DNA from 4 places in the Streptomyces sp. CG4 genome. Region 2 is predicted to be linked to each of the others. Evidence: riboswitches for the same ligand, from Rfam matches in the RefSeq annotation. Region 2 holds a riboswitch; each other region holds the start of a gene.
The links. A riboswitch is a leader RNA that binds a small molecule or an ion and turns the genes downstream of it on or off. The one in region 2 is predicted to bind cobalamin.
Positions count from the first base shown of each region.

Region 1: linked by a shared signal. The riboswitch ahead of metE (5-methyltetrahydropteroyltriglutamate--homocysteine S-methyltransferase) and the one ahead of AB5L52_RS15360 (ribonucleoside-diphosphate reductase subunit alpha) in region 2 are both predicted to bind cobalamin.
Region 3: linked by a shared signal. The riboswitch ahead of AB5L52_RS33380 (cobalamin biosynthesis protein) and the one ahead of AB5L52_RS15360 (ribonucleoside-diphosphate reductase subunit alpha) in region 2 are both predicted to bind cobalamin.
Region 4: linked by a shared signal. The riboswitch ahead of AB5L52_RS30765 (prenyltransferase/squalene oxidase repeat-containing protein) and the one ahead of AB5L52_RS15360 (ribonucleoside-diphosphate reductase subunit alpha) in region 2 are both predicted to bind cobalamin.

Region 1 covers NZ_CP163525.1:9,152,192-9,155,390, reverse strand. Annotated here, with positions in the region: gene AB5L52_RS42200 (acyl-CoA dehydrogenase family protein) at 1-1,182, opposite strand, end outside; cobalamin riboswitch at 1,399-1,622, shown strand; gene metE (5-methyltetrahydropteroyltriglutamate--homocysteine S-methyltransferase) at 1,776-3,199, shown strand, end outside.
Region 2 covers NZ_CP163525.1:3,408,159-3,411,357, forward strand. Annotated here, with positions in the region: gene mctP (monocarboxylate uptake permease MctP) at 1-918, shown strand, start outside; gene AB5L52_RS15355 (GNAT family N-acetyltransferase) at 1,004-1,558, shown strand; cobalamin riboswitch at 1,540-1,707, shown strand; gene AB5L52_RS15360 (ribonucleoside-diphosphate reductase subunit alpha) at 1,830-3,199, shown strand, end outside.
Region 3 covers NZ_CP163525.1:7,309,232-7,312,430, reverse strand. Annotated here, with positions in the region: gene AB5L52_RS33390 (anion permease) at 17-1,267, shown strand; gene AB5L52_RS33385 (hypothetical protein) at 1,299-1,526, shown strand; cobalamin riboswitch at 1,698-1,841, shown strand; gene AB5L52_RS33380 (cobalamin biosynthesis protein) at 1,939-2,910, shown strand; gene AB5L52_RS33375 (cobyric acid synthase) at 2,907-3,199, shown strand, end outside.
Region 4 covers NZ_CP163525.1:6,733,694-6,736,892, reverse strand. Annotated here, with positions in the region: gene AB5L52_RS30780 (aldehyde dehydrogenase) at 1-34, opposite strand, end outside; gene AB5L52_RS30775 (MBL fold metallo-hydrolase) at 150-1,175, shown strand; gene AB5L52_RS30770 (nuclear transport factor 2 family protein) at 1,257-1,709, shown strand; cobalamin riboswitch at 1,840-1,972, shown strand; gene AB5L52_RS30765 (prenyltransferase/squalene oxidase repeat-containing protein) at 2,089-3,199, shown strand, end outside.

The DNA.
Region 1 (3,199 bases), 5.7 Mb from region 2:
CGGCTCCGCGCTCTCGGCGCCCAGCGCCCAGGCGCCATAGGCCGCCCCGGCGGCCTCGAAGGAGAAGATCACGTGGGACGCGGCGGTGTTGACGTCCCGCCAGAACCGCTGGACGGGGTCGGACTCGAAGTGGCCCGTCGTGCCGGTACCACGGAAGAGGCGTTCGGCGGCCGACACGGACAGTTCGACCGCCAGCGCGAAGTCCCGGGGCCCGCGGACCGCCGCCTCGCCGTCCCTGGTCTCCTCGACGCCGTCGGCGACCCGCGCGGCCCGCTGGACGAGGAGCTCGGCGGCGTCCACCTCGGCCGCCGAGCGGGCCAGGTCGATCTGCACCGGCGGCTTCTCGCGCAGCGGGGCGCCGCGCCGGTCGGTCCGGCGGAGGTTCTGCTCGGCCGCGGCGCGGACCGTGCCCCGCGCGGCGCCCACCACGGGGACGGCGAGCGGCAGGGCGTTCAAGGCGTGCACGGGGACCGTGTGGCACCGGGCCTCGGAGGCCGTGGCCCGCCCCGCGTTGATGTCGAACCGGGACAGGGTCAGCTCCTCGGGCACGAACACGTCGTCGAGGACCATGGTGTCGCTGCCCGTCCCGCGCATGCCCAGGGTGAACCAGGTGTCCTTCACGGTGATGTCGGCCCGCGGCACCGCGAAGAACCGCACCTCGCCCCGCCCGTCGGGGCCCGTCTTGCCGGGTACGGCGGAGCAGGCGAAGACCCAGTCGGCGAAGCGCACCCCGCTGATGTACTTCCACTCACCGCTGAGCCGCCAGCCGCCGGAGACGCGCTCCGCCTTGCCGGCCGGCATGAGCGCACCCGCCATCAGGGCGTCCGGCCCGTCGGCCCAGAGCACCGCCTGCCCCTCCGGGGGCAGGAACGCCCCGTAACGAGCCGCGTAGGCGGACAGCGAGGCGGCCCAGGCCGCCGAGGCGCAGCCCTCGCCGACCAGGATCACCGCCGAGGTCATGTCCACGAAGCCGCCTTGCGTGCCGCCGAAGGCCGCGGGCACGAAGTGCCGGGCGAACCCGGCCTCCCGCACCGCCTCGACCACCTCGGGCGCAAGCCGCCGGGCGGCCTCCGTCTCCTCGCTGCACCGCGCCGCGATCTGCGCCACGCGCGGAGCAGCGGCGACGACCTCCGCCACGCTCGCCCTCTCGGCCAGGATCGCCGCTGTGCTGTCGCTGAGCATATATTCGCCACCTCCACTGGGATGGCCGCAGTCTCTCCGGCCGAGCCCGCGACGGGCCGCACCCAAGCCGGGAGCGGCCCGTCAATCACCCGACCGGCTTCAGGCCGCCGCGGCCCGCCGGCGGGCCGCGGGGACGCGCGGGGCACGCCACGGCCGCGTGTCTCACCTCACCTTCCGAATGCCGGACGTGTGCCACCGCACCGCGGGTGGCCCCGTAGGGTGTCCCCTGCAGCTGGTTCGCCCCGTCAGCCAGGCGGGACGCGTCGTAAGAGGGAACCCGGTGGGAATCCGGGACTGCCCCGCAGCGGTGAGCGGGAACGACCGCCGTCATACGCACTGGGTCCGAGGTACCGGGCCTGGGAAGCGACGGCCAGTAGGTGTCCTCCTGGGGGAGGACGTGCCCGCGAGTCCGAAGACCTGCCAACTGCCCGCGTGCGGGACACCTCGTGCGCGGACATCCCGGTGACCTCGAGGGCGGGTCGGCGTACCGAACCGAACGGACGGCGTGAGCCGTTGCCGTGCGGTCCGTCACCCCTTCGCGCTCGCGTCCCGTCGCCGGGATCTCAGGGATTCATCTCGCGAAGGAGATCTCCGTGACCAGCAGGTCCGCAGCCGCGGCAGCACGGGCCACCGTGTACGGCTACCCCCGTCAGGGCCGAAACCGTGAACTGAAGAAGGCGATCGAGGGCTACTGGAAGGGCCGCGTCACCGCCGACGCCCTCCGGGCCACCGCCGCCGGACTGCGCCGAAGCACCTGGCGGCAGTTGGCGGACACCGGCGTCGACGAGGTGCCGACCGGCGACTTCTCGTACTACGACCATGTACTCGACACCACCGTCATGCTCGGCGCGATCCCCGCACGCCACCAGGAGGCGGTCGCCGCGGATCCGCTCGCCGGGTACTTCGCCATGGCGCGCGGCACCCAGGACGTCGCCCCGCTGGAGATGACGAAGTGGTTCGACACCAACTACCACTATCTGGTACCCGAGTTGGGCCCGGACACGGTGTTCACGGCCGACTCGGCCAAGCAGGTGGCGGAGCTGACGGAGGCCCTCGCGCTGGGCCTGAGCGCCCGGCCCGTCCTCGTCGGGCCGGTCACCTATCTGCTGCTGGCCAAGCCCGCACCGGGCGTGCCGGCCGACTTCGAACCGCTCACGCTGCTGGACCGGCTGCTGCCGGTGTACGGCGAGATCCTCGCCGACCTGCGCGCGGCCGGTGCCGAGTGGGTCCAGCTCGACGAGCCCACGCTCGTACAGGACCGCACCCCGGCCGAACTGAACGCCGCCGCCCGCGCCTACCGCGACCTCGGCGCCCTCACCGACCGGCCCCGGCTGCTGGTCGCCTCCTACTTCGACCGGCTCGGCGAAGCCCTGCCCGTGCTGGCGAAGGCCCCGGTCGAGGGCCTGGCCCTGGACTTCACCGAGGCGGCCGCCGCCAACCTGGACGCGCTCGCCGCCGTCGGCGGGCTGCCCGGCAAGCGCCTGGTCGCCGGCGTCGTCAACGGCCGTAACATCTGGGTCAACGATCTCAAGCAGTCCCTCGCCACGCTCGGCACCCTGCTCGGTCTCGCGGACCGGGTGGACGTGTCGGCGTCCTGCTCCCTGTTGCACGTGCCGCTCGACGCCGGCCTGGAACGGGACATCGAGCCGCAGATCCTGCGCTGGCTCGCCTTCGCCCGGCAGAAGACCGCCGAGGTCGTCACCCTCGCCAAGGGCCTCGCCCAGGGCAGCGACACGATCGCCGCGGAGCTGGCCGCGAACCGGGCCGACCTGGCCTCGCGCGCCCACTCCCCCATCACCCGCGACGCGGCCGTACGGTCCCGGGCGGCCTCCGTCACCGAGGCCGACGTCCGCCGTTCCCAGCCGTACGCCGAACGGGCCTCGGCGCAGCGGGCCCGGCTCGGTCTGCCGCTGCTGCCCACGACCACGATCGGTTCGTTCCCGCAGACCGCCGACCTGCGCACCGCCCGCGCCGACCTGCGCGCCGGCCGCATCGGCACGACCGGCTACGAGGAGCG
Region 2 (3,199 bases):
AGCCAGGTCAACCCGGTGACGGGCAAGCCGCGCGGTGCGCTCGCGCCACCGGAGGCGGGCCAGTGGACGTACGCGACGCTGGCGCTGGGCTCCGCGCTCGCGCTCTTCATGTACCCGCACTCGATCACCGCGACCCTGTCCTCCAAGAGCCGTGACGTGATCCGCCGCAACACCACGATCCTGCCGCTGTACTCCCTGATGCTCGGCCTGCTGGCCCTGCTGGGCTTCATGGCGATCGCGGCCGGAGTGAAGGTCAAGAACGGCCAGTTGGCGATCCCGCAGCTGTTCGAGGACATGTTCCCGAGCTGGTTCGCGGGGGTCGCCTTCGCGGCGATCGGCATCGGCGCGCTCGTACCCGCCGCCATCATGTCGATCGCGGCGGCGAACCTCTTCACCCGCAACATCTACAAGGACTTCATCAAGCCGGACGCCACCCCGAAGCAGGAGGCCCAGGTCTCCAAGTCCGTGTCGCTGCTGGTGAAGGTCGGCGCGCTGGTCTTCGTCCTCACCATGGACAAGACGGTCGCGATCAACTTCCAGCTGCTGGGCGGCATCTGGATCCTGCAGACCTTCCCGGCCCTGGTCGGCGGCCTGTTCACCCGCTGGTTCCACCGCTGGGCGCTGCTCGCCGGCTGGGCGGTCGGCATGGCGTACGGCACGGTCGCCGCGTACGGCGTCGCCTCCCCGACCCAGAAGCACTTCGGCGGCTCGGCCAAGGAGATCCCCGGCATCGGGGAGATCGGCTACATCGGCCTGACGGCGTTCGTCCTCAACGTCGTCGTCACCGTTGTCCTGACCCTGATCCTGAAGGCCGTGAAGGCTCCTGAGGGCATCGACGAGACCAAGCCGGAGGACTACACGGCGGACGCGGGAGAACCGGGCGTCCAGAAGGAACTGACGCCCACCGCAACCCCCTGAGAGGCGCGGGGAACTGCGCGAGCAACCCGCAGCGGGCCGCCGAAAGCAAGTGCTACGGCGGCCCGCTCACTTGCACACTCACACCATGGACATCCTCATCCGCCCCGCCGAACCCACCGAACACGCGGAACTCGGCGAGATCACAGCGCATGCCTACCTCGACGACGGCCTCCTCGACTACGGCGGGACCGACCCGTATCTGCCCGCCCTCAAGGACGTGGCCGCTCGCGCGGCCGCGGCCGAGGTCCTCGTTGCCATGGCGGGCGAACGGCTCGTCGGCGGCGTGACCTTCGTCCCGTCGGGCGGCCCCGTCGCCGATATCGCCGGTCCGGGCGAGGCCGAGATCAGGGCGCTCGCGGTCGCACCCGACGCCCGGGGCCGGGGCATCGGCGAAGCCCTCGTCCGTGCCTGTCTCGACCGCGCCCGGCGCACGGAGGGCTGTACCGCCGTCGTCCTGTCGAGCTCTCGCCGTATGCACGCCGCCCACCGGCTCTACGAACGCCTCGGCTTCGTCCGTACACCCGAGCGGGACTGGAATCCCGTGCCGCACCTGGACGACATCACTCTGCTCACCTACGAGTTGACGCTCCGAGACCGTCGCGACACAACATCTGGTGGTGCCACGACAGCCCGGCACTAGATGTATGCTCGTCCTCGCTGTCGCCACAGGGGAATCCGGTGCGAATCCGGAACTGTCCCGCAACGGTGTACTTGTGCATGTCCGCCCCCGAGGCGGAGCGCATCGCACAGGAGTCAGTCCGAGGACCTGTCGACAGCGCACCCGACCGTCCGGTCCGGGTGCCCTGAGACGTCCGGGCCTCGTGGAATGGGCCGGTGGACGCGACGCGTGCGCGCTCGTGGCTGCCCCCTGTCCTCCGCAGGCCCCCGTGCCGAGCGAGGGAGAGCCCCACGTGACCATCGCGCCAGCAGATCCGGCTTCAGTCGGCGAAGTCAGCGAGCTGAAGACCGACGGTCCCGGTACCGCGCTGCTGCGGACCCTGACCGAGCTGACCTCCGACCTCCCCGACGCCGACCCCGGCCGGGTCGCCGCCGCCGCGCTGCGCGGCCGGTCCGCCCGTGCCGACGAGGCGGAGTTGCGCGAACTGGCCACCGAGGCCGCCGCCGGGCTCATCTCCGAGGACCCCGCCTACTCGAAGCTGGCCGCCCGGCTGCTGACCCTCTCCATCCGCGCCGAGGCCGCCTCGCAGGGCGTGACGTCCTTCACCGAGTCCGTCGCCGTCGGCCACCGCGAGGGCCTGATCGCCGACCGCACCGCGGAGTTCACGCGGCTCCACGCGGCCCGCCTCGACGCCCTGGTCGACCGGGCGGCCGACGACCGCTTCGGCTACTTCGGCCTGCGCACGCTGCACAGCCGCTATCTGCTGCGGCACCCCCTCACCCGCAAGGTCATCGAGACGCCCCAGCACTTCATGCTGCGGGTGGCGAGCGGCCTGGCCGAGGACGACACCCCTCGCTCCGTGGACGAAGTCGCCGCGCTCTACGGGCTCATGAGCCGCCTCGACTACCTCCCGTCCTCCCCCACGCTCTTCAACTCCGGCACGCGGCACCCCCAGATGTCGTCCTGCTACCTCCTCGACTCCCCGCTGGACGAGCTGGACTCCATCTACGACCGCTACCACCAGGTGGCCCGGCTCTCGAAACACGCCGGCGGCATCGGACTGTCGTACTCCCGGATCCGCAGCCGCGGTTCGCTGATCCGCGGCACCAACGGGCACTCCAACGGCATCGTCCCGTTCCTGAAGACCCTGGACGCCTCGGTGGCCGCGGTGAACCAGGGCGGCCGGCGCAAGGGCGCCGCGGCCGTCTACCTGGAGACCTGGCACTCCGACATCGAGGAGTTCCTGGAGCTGCGGGACAACACCGGTGAGGACGCCCGCCGTACGCACAACCTGAACCTCGCGCACTGGATCCCGGACGAGTTCATGCGCCGGGTGAACGCCGACGCGCAGTGGTCGCTGTTCTCCCCCGCCGACGTGCCGGAGCTGGTGGACCTGTGGGGCGAGGAGTTCGACGCCGCCTACCGCAAGGCCGAGGCGGCAGGTCTGGCGAAGAAGACCCTGCCGGCCCGTGAGCTGTACGGCCGGATGATGCGCACCCTCGCGCAGACCGGCAACGGCTGGATGACCTTCAAGGACGCCGCCAACCGCACCGCCAACCAGACGGCCTTGCCGGGGCATGTGGTCCACTCCTCCAACCTCTGCACGGAGATCCTGGAGGTCACGGACGACGGCGAGACGGCGGTCTGCAACCTGGGCTCCGT
Region 3 (3,199 bases), 3.9 Mb from region 2:
AAGATTGCCTGGGTAAATGGAAAGCTTCTCGCTGATCCTCGCGATTGTGGTCGTCACCGCACTCGCGTTTGATTTCACGAACGGTTTCCACGACACCGCCAACGCGATGGCCACCACCATCTCGACAGGCGCTCTGAAGCCCAAGATCGCAGTGGCCATGTCCGCCGCCCTCAATCTGGTGGGCGCCTTCCTCTCCGTGGAGGTCGCGAAGACGATCTCCAAGGGTCTCGTCAACGAGACCGGCATCCGTCCCGAGGTCATCTTCGCCGCCCTGGTCGGCGCGATCCTCTGGAACCTGGTGACCTGGCTGGTGGGCCTGCCGTCCAGTTCCTCGCACGCTCTGATGGGCGGCCTGATCGGCGCCACCGTCGCCTCCGCCGGCTTCGGCGCCGTCCACGGTGACGTCCTGGTCACCAAGGTGCTCCTCCCGGCGGTCGCCGCTCCGGTCGTGGCCGGCCTCGCGTCGATGCTGGCCACCCGGTTCTCCTACGGCATCGGCGGCAAGGCCGAGGGCGAGGCCACCCGCAAGGGGTACCGCGCCGGGCAGATCGCCTCCGCCGGCCTGGTCTCCCTCGCGCACGGCACCAACGACGCCCAGAAGACGATGGGCATCATCACCCTCGCGCTGATCACGGGCGGTGCCATCGCCCCCGGCTCCAACCCGCCGGTCTGGGTCATCCTCTCCGCCGGCCTGGCCATCGCGCTCGGCACCTACATCGGCGGCTGGCGCATCATCCGCACCATGGGCACGGGCCTGACCGACCTGGAGCCGCGCCAGGGCTTCGCCGCCCAGACCAGCGCCGCGACCGCCATCCTGGCCTCCTCGCACCTGGGCTTCTCCCTCTCCACCACACATGTCGTCTCCGGTTCGGTGATGGGCGCGGGCCTCGGCCGCAAGGGCGGCGTGGTCCGCTGGTCCACCGCGACCCGGATGGCCGTCGCCTGGGTGCTCACGCTGCCGGCCGCCGCGGTGGTCGGCGCGGGCGCCGAGTCCGTCACGGACCTGGGCGACTGGGGCACCGCCGCCGTCGCGGTCTTCCTCGTCGCCGCCAGTGCCGCGATCTGGAAGATCTCCCGCCGCGAGGTCATCGACCACACCAACGTCGTCGCCGAGACCGAGGAGCCGCCCGGCGTGGTGACCACCGCCATCGCCGCCGTGACCCCGCCCCCGGCCGGCACGGTCGCCGAGGACCTGACGGCGACGATCGCCGCCCCGGCCCCCGCCGAGCCCACGACCCGGACCGCCCCGCCGGCCGCCACCGTCTGACCCCGGCCACCCGGTTACCGAAGGAAGCATCATGAAGATCGACTGGGCAGCCATCGGCTCCGTCTTCGGCGTCAGCCTCGTGTTCACCGTGGCCCTGGTGACCCTGTTCACCCTCGGTGTGGGCGGTCTGGCCCGACGCGAGAAGGCCGCCGCGCAGGGCGGCTCCGCCACGCTCGCCGTGACCGGTGCCTACGTCTGCTTCGCCGCCTGCGCGGCGGCGGTGGCGTACGGCATCTACCTGATCGTCGCCAAGGCCTGACAGCCCGCCAGGAACCGGGCGGTACCGTCACAGGCACCGCGAACCGACCCTCACGAAGGCTCCTCTCCGCCCGCCGCGGAGGGGAGCCTTCGCCGTGCGCACCGGCCACGGGCGCCCCGCGATGTGGGGATCGGCACACTCTCCCCGTGCAGGTCAACGGCAAGTTGACGGCCGTTCCGGGCGCGTGGTGGACTGCCCACGCCATGTACGGCGGCAGGAGAGGAAGCCGGTGCGAATCCGGCGCGGTCCCGCCACTGTCACCGGGGAAGAACCCCCCGGGAGCCAGGAACTCTCACCGCCGAATCTCGTCGAACCAGGGCGCGGACACCCTGAGTGAGGACACCGATCGCCATGCCCGGCTGCCGAAGGACCCCTGCCAGGCCCGCTCCTGTACCTACGGCCGGCTGAGCCGATGGGTGCCGATCGCAGTTACGCGTACGGCGCCGCCGCCGGCCTTCTCGGTGATCTGCTCCTCGGCGATCCGCGCCGCGGGCATCCGGTCGCCGCGTTCGGGCGTGCGGCCGCTGCCGTGGACGGCGCGTTGTGGCACGACCACCGCGGCTGGGGCGCCCTGCACACCGTGGTGTGCGCCGGTGGCGCCGTCGCACTCGGCACGGTGGCCGCACGCGCCGTACGCCCCTCCCCCGCCGCCTCCGTCGCGCTGACCGCCGCCGCCACCTGGGCGGTGGTCGGCGGCACTTCGCTCGCCCGCGAGGCCCGCGCCATCGGCAGCGCCCTGGAGCGCGGGGACGTCGAGACGGCGCGGGCGCGGCTGCCGCATCTGTGCGGCCGGGACCCGCAGGCGCTGGACGCCGACGGGATCGCCCGGGCCGTGGTCGAGTCGGTCGCCGAGAACACCTCCGACGCCGTCGTGGGCGCGCTGGTGTGGGGAGCCGTGGCCGGGGTGCCCGGGCTGCTCGGCTTCCGGGCCGTCAACACGCTGGACGCGATGGTCGGTCACAAGTCCCCGCGCTACCGCCGCTACGGCTGGGCCTCGGCCCGCCTCGACGACGTGGCCGGCTGGCCGGGCGCCCGGCTGACCGCCGTACTCGCCGCCGCGGCCGGACCCGACCCGCGGGGTGCGCTGCGCGCCTGGCAGGCCGACGCCCACCGGCACCCGAGCCCCAACGCGGGCCCCGTCGAAGCGTCGTTCGCGGGCGCGCTCGGCGTCCGCCTGGGCGGCACGCTCTCCTACGGCGGCCGGGTCGAGCGCCGGCCCGTCCTCAACGGCGGCAGGGGCCGGGCGGTCCGGGTGACCGACGTCGACCGGGCGGTACGGCTCTCCCGCCGCGTCGGCCTGCTCGCGCTCGGCACCACGGTCGCCGCGCGCCTCCTCGTCACAAGCGTCAAGAGCCTCAAGAGCCCGAAGGGACGTGGAAAGTGAACGGGGGACTCCTCGTCGCCGGGACCACCTCCGACGCCGGCAAGAGCGTCGTGACGGCCGGGATCTGCCGGTGGCTGGTGCGTCAGGGCGTGAAGGTCGCGCCGTTCAAGGCGCAGAACATGTCGCTCAACTCCTTCGTGACCCGCGAGGGCGCGGAGATCGGGCGGGCGCAGGCCATGCAGGCCCAGGCGTGCCGGACCGAGCCGACCGCGCTGATGAACCCGGTGCTGCTCAAGCCCGGCGGCGAGCAGAGCAGTCAGGTGGTGCTGCTGGGCAAGCCGGTGGGCGA
Region 4 (3,199 bases), 3.3 Mb from region 2:
TGAACAGCTGTCCGTGTTCCACGAGCCCGGTCATGACCGTCCGCCTCCCACCGCACCGCACCAGTTTCTGACGCTGTTTCAGAACTGATATCAGTTCTAGTTATAGTGGGCAATGGCCGTGGGCCGGTGGGTGGAGGGGTGGAGGGGCGATGGTGACGACGTTCGAGCACGGCGGGGGCGTACGGTCCGTGGCGGTCCCCATCCCGGACAACCCCCTCGGGCACACGCTGGTGTACGTCGTGGACACCGACCGCGGCCCGGTGCTGGTCGACAGCGGGTGGGACGATCCCGCGTCCTGGGACACGCTCGTGGCAGGGCTCCTGGCGTGCGGTACGGCGGTGGCCGAGGTGTACGGCGTCGTCGTCACGCATCATCACCCCGACCACCACGGGCTGTCGGCGCGGGTGCGCGCGGCCTCCGGCGCCTGGGTGGCGCTGCACGAGGCCGACGCGGCGATCGTGCGCAGGGCGCGAGAGACGCGGCCCGGGCGGTGGTTCACGTACATGGCCGACAAGCTGACGGCCGCCGGGGCGCCCGAGGAGCAGGTGGCACCGCTGCGCACCGCCCGTGGCCGACGGCTGCCCGGCCTCTCCCCCGCCCTCCCCGACCGGGAGATCGTCCCCGGCGAACTCCTCGACGTGCCCGGCCGCCGACTGCGCGCGATCTGGACCCCGGGCCACACCCCCGGCCACGTCTGTCTGCACCTGGAGGAGGAGCACCCGGCCCGGCTCCCCGGTCGGGGCCGCCTGTTCAGCGGGGATCACCTGCTGCCCCGGATCACCCCGCACATCGGCCTGTACGAGGACCCCGACGACGCGACCGTGACCGACCCGCTCGGCGACTACCTCGACTCCCTGGAGCGGATCGGCCGGCTCGGCCCCGCCGAAGTCCTCCCCGCCCACCAGCACACCTTCACCGACGCGCCCGGCCGGGTACGGGAGTTGCTCGCCCACCACGCGGAGCGGCTGGCCGGTCTCCTCGCCCTGCTCGCCGAGCCGCTCACCCCCTGGCAGCTCGCCGAGCGCATGGAGTGGAACCGCCCCTGGGCCGACATCCCCTACGGCTCCCGGAACATCGCCGTCTCGGAGGCCGAGTCCCATCTGCGCCGCCTGGTGAAGCAGGGCCGGGCGGAACCCGTCGCGGGGAGCGAGCCGGTGGCGTACGTGGCGGTGTGAGTGGCCTGCGTGGCGGGGTAAGTGGCAGGGTAAATCGTTCGCCTGGTGCGCGGCCCGCTGTTACACAGCCCTATGGAATCCATGGCTCCCTTGGACCGACTTCTCGTCGAGCGTGCCTGTGAGCGCCTGATCGTCGGCTTCGTCCACCGGCTCGATCTCGGTGAACCGGCCTCCGTGGCCGAGCTGTTCACCGAGGACGGCGTCTGGGAGTGGCCGTCGCCGGGGGACGGGCGGCGGATCCGGGGCCGGGAGGCGCTGCGCGCGTACTTCGGCTCCCGGCCCGCCGACCGGCTCTCCCGCCGGCTGATGTCCAACGTGCTGGTCACCGTGACCGGACCGGACACGGCAGGCGCCGTCTCGTACTTCACGACGTACCGCGTCGACGGATACGAGGGGGGCGCCCCCATCCCCGCCGGGCCGCCCGTCCAGGTCGGTCACTACGCCGACACCTTCCGCAGGGTCGACGGCACATGGCTGATCACCTCCCGCACCCTGCACCTGCCCTTCGGCGGCGAGACCCCGAAGGCGGGCTGAGTCCGGCCGAGTTCGGCGCGGCTCCTGGGCGGCTGCCCTGCCCCCGTCGTGACCGTGCCTGTCCCCGTCATGACCGTGGCCCCCGTCACCGGGAGTCCGTGCGCACGGGCACTCCTCGGGCCGCTCGGGGCTGCCGGTAAAGTGGCGGGGTCGTCATCACACCCGTACGGGGGGAAGCCGGTGCAATTCCGGCGCTGACTCTCCCCCGATCCGTGAGCCGTCCCAGGACGGTGAGCCGGACTGCCCCGGACGGGACGTTGACCGGCTCGCGTGCGTCGGCGGTCCGCCGTGCACGGCACCGTCGAGGTTCACGGAGCCGAGCCGCCCGGGGTGTCTCCCGTGCGCTGCCGGTTCCCCGCAGGAGAGGCAGTCGCCGACCATGAACGTCCGCCGCAGTGCCGCGGTGCTCGCCGCCGTAGGCGTGCTGGCCGCCGCCGCGCCCGCCACGGCCGCCGGCCCGTCCCCGTCTCCGAAGGCGGCGATCCCGTCGGGGCTGTACGGCACGTCCGACCCGGCCAACGACGGCGTGTGGCGGCAGTCGTTGACGCTGATCGCCCAGCGGACCCTCGGCTACCGGCCGGCCGCACAGGCCGTGGACTGGCTCGCCGGCCAGCAGTGCGCGAACGGCGCCTTCGCCGCCTTCCGCGCCGACCCCACCAAGGCCTGCGACAGCAGGGTCGCGGTGGACACCAACAACACCGCCGCCGCGGTGCAGGCCCTCAAGGCGGCCGGCGGGCACGACGCCGCCGTCGGCAAGGCGGTGGCCTGGCTGAAGTCCGTGCAGAACAAGGACGGCGGCTGGGGCTACCTGCCGGGCGGCGCCAGTGACACCAACTCCACCTCCGCCGTCGTGGGTGCCCTGGCCGCGACCGGCGCCGACCCGGCGTCCGTCCGCACGTCCGGCAAGTCCCCCTACGACCTGCTGGCCGCCTGGTCCATCCCCTGCGACCAGGACGGCGGCGGCGCCCTCGCCTACCAGCCCGACAAGAAGGGCACGTTGGTCGCCAACGCGGACGCCACGGCGGCCGGGGTGCTCGGCGCGCTCGGCAAGGGGTTCGTCGCCAAGGCCGGGAAGGCGCCCGCGCAGGAGGCGTGTGCCAAGGCCGGTCGTCCCACCCCGGCGCAGGTCGCCGACAACGCCGGCGCCTATCTGGCGGCCGCCGTCGCCAAGACCGGGCACCTGCAGTCCGCGCTGCCCGGGGCCGAGGACCAGCCGGACTACGGCAACACGGTGGACACGGTCGTCGCGCTCGCCGCGGACGGCCGGACCGAGCAGGCGAAGAAGGCGTACGGCTGGCTGGAGAAGAACGCCGGGAAGTGGGCGGCGCAGAGCGGTCCGGCGGCGTACGCCCAGCTGATCCTCGCCGCCCATGCGGTCGGCGCGCAGCCGGGTGACTTCGGCGGCACCAGCCTGGTCCGGTCCCTCAACGCGCTCGGCCCCCTCCCGCAGATGGCGGCGACCGGGTACCAGCAGGAGACCAAGTCCGACG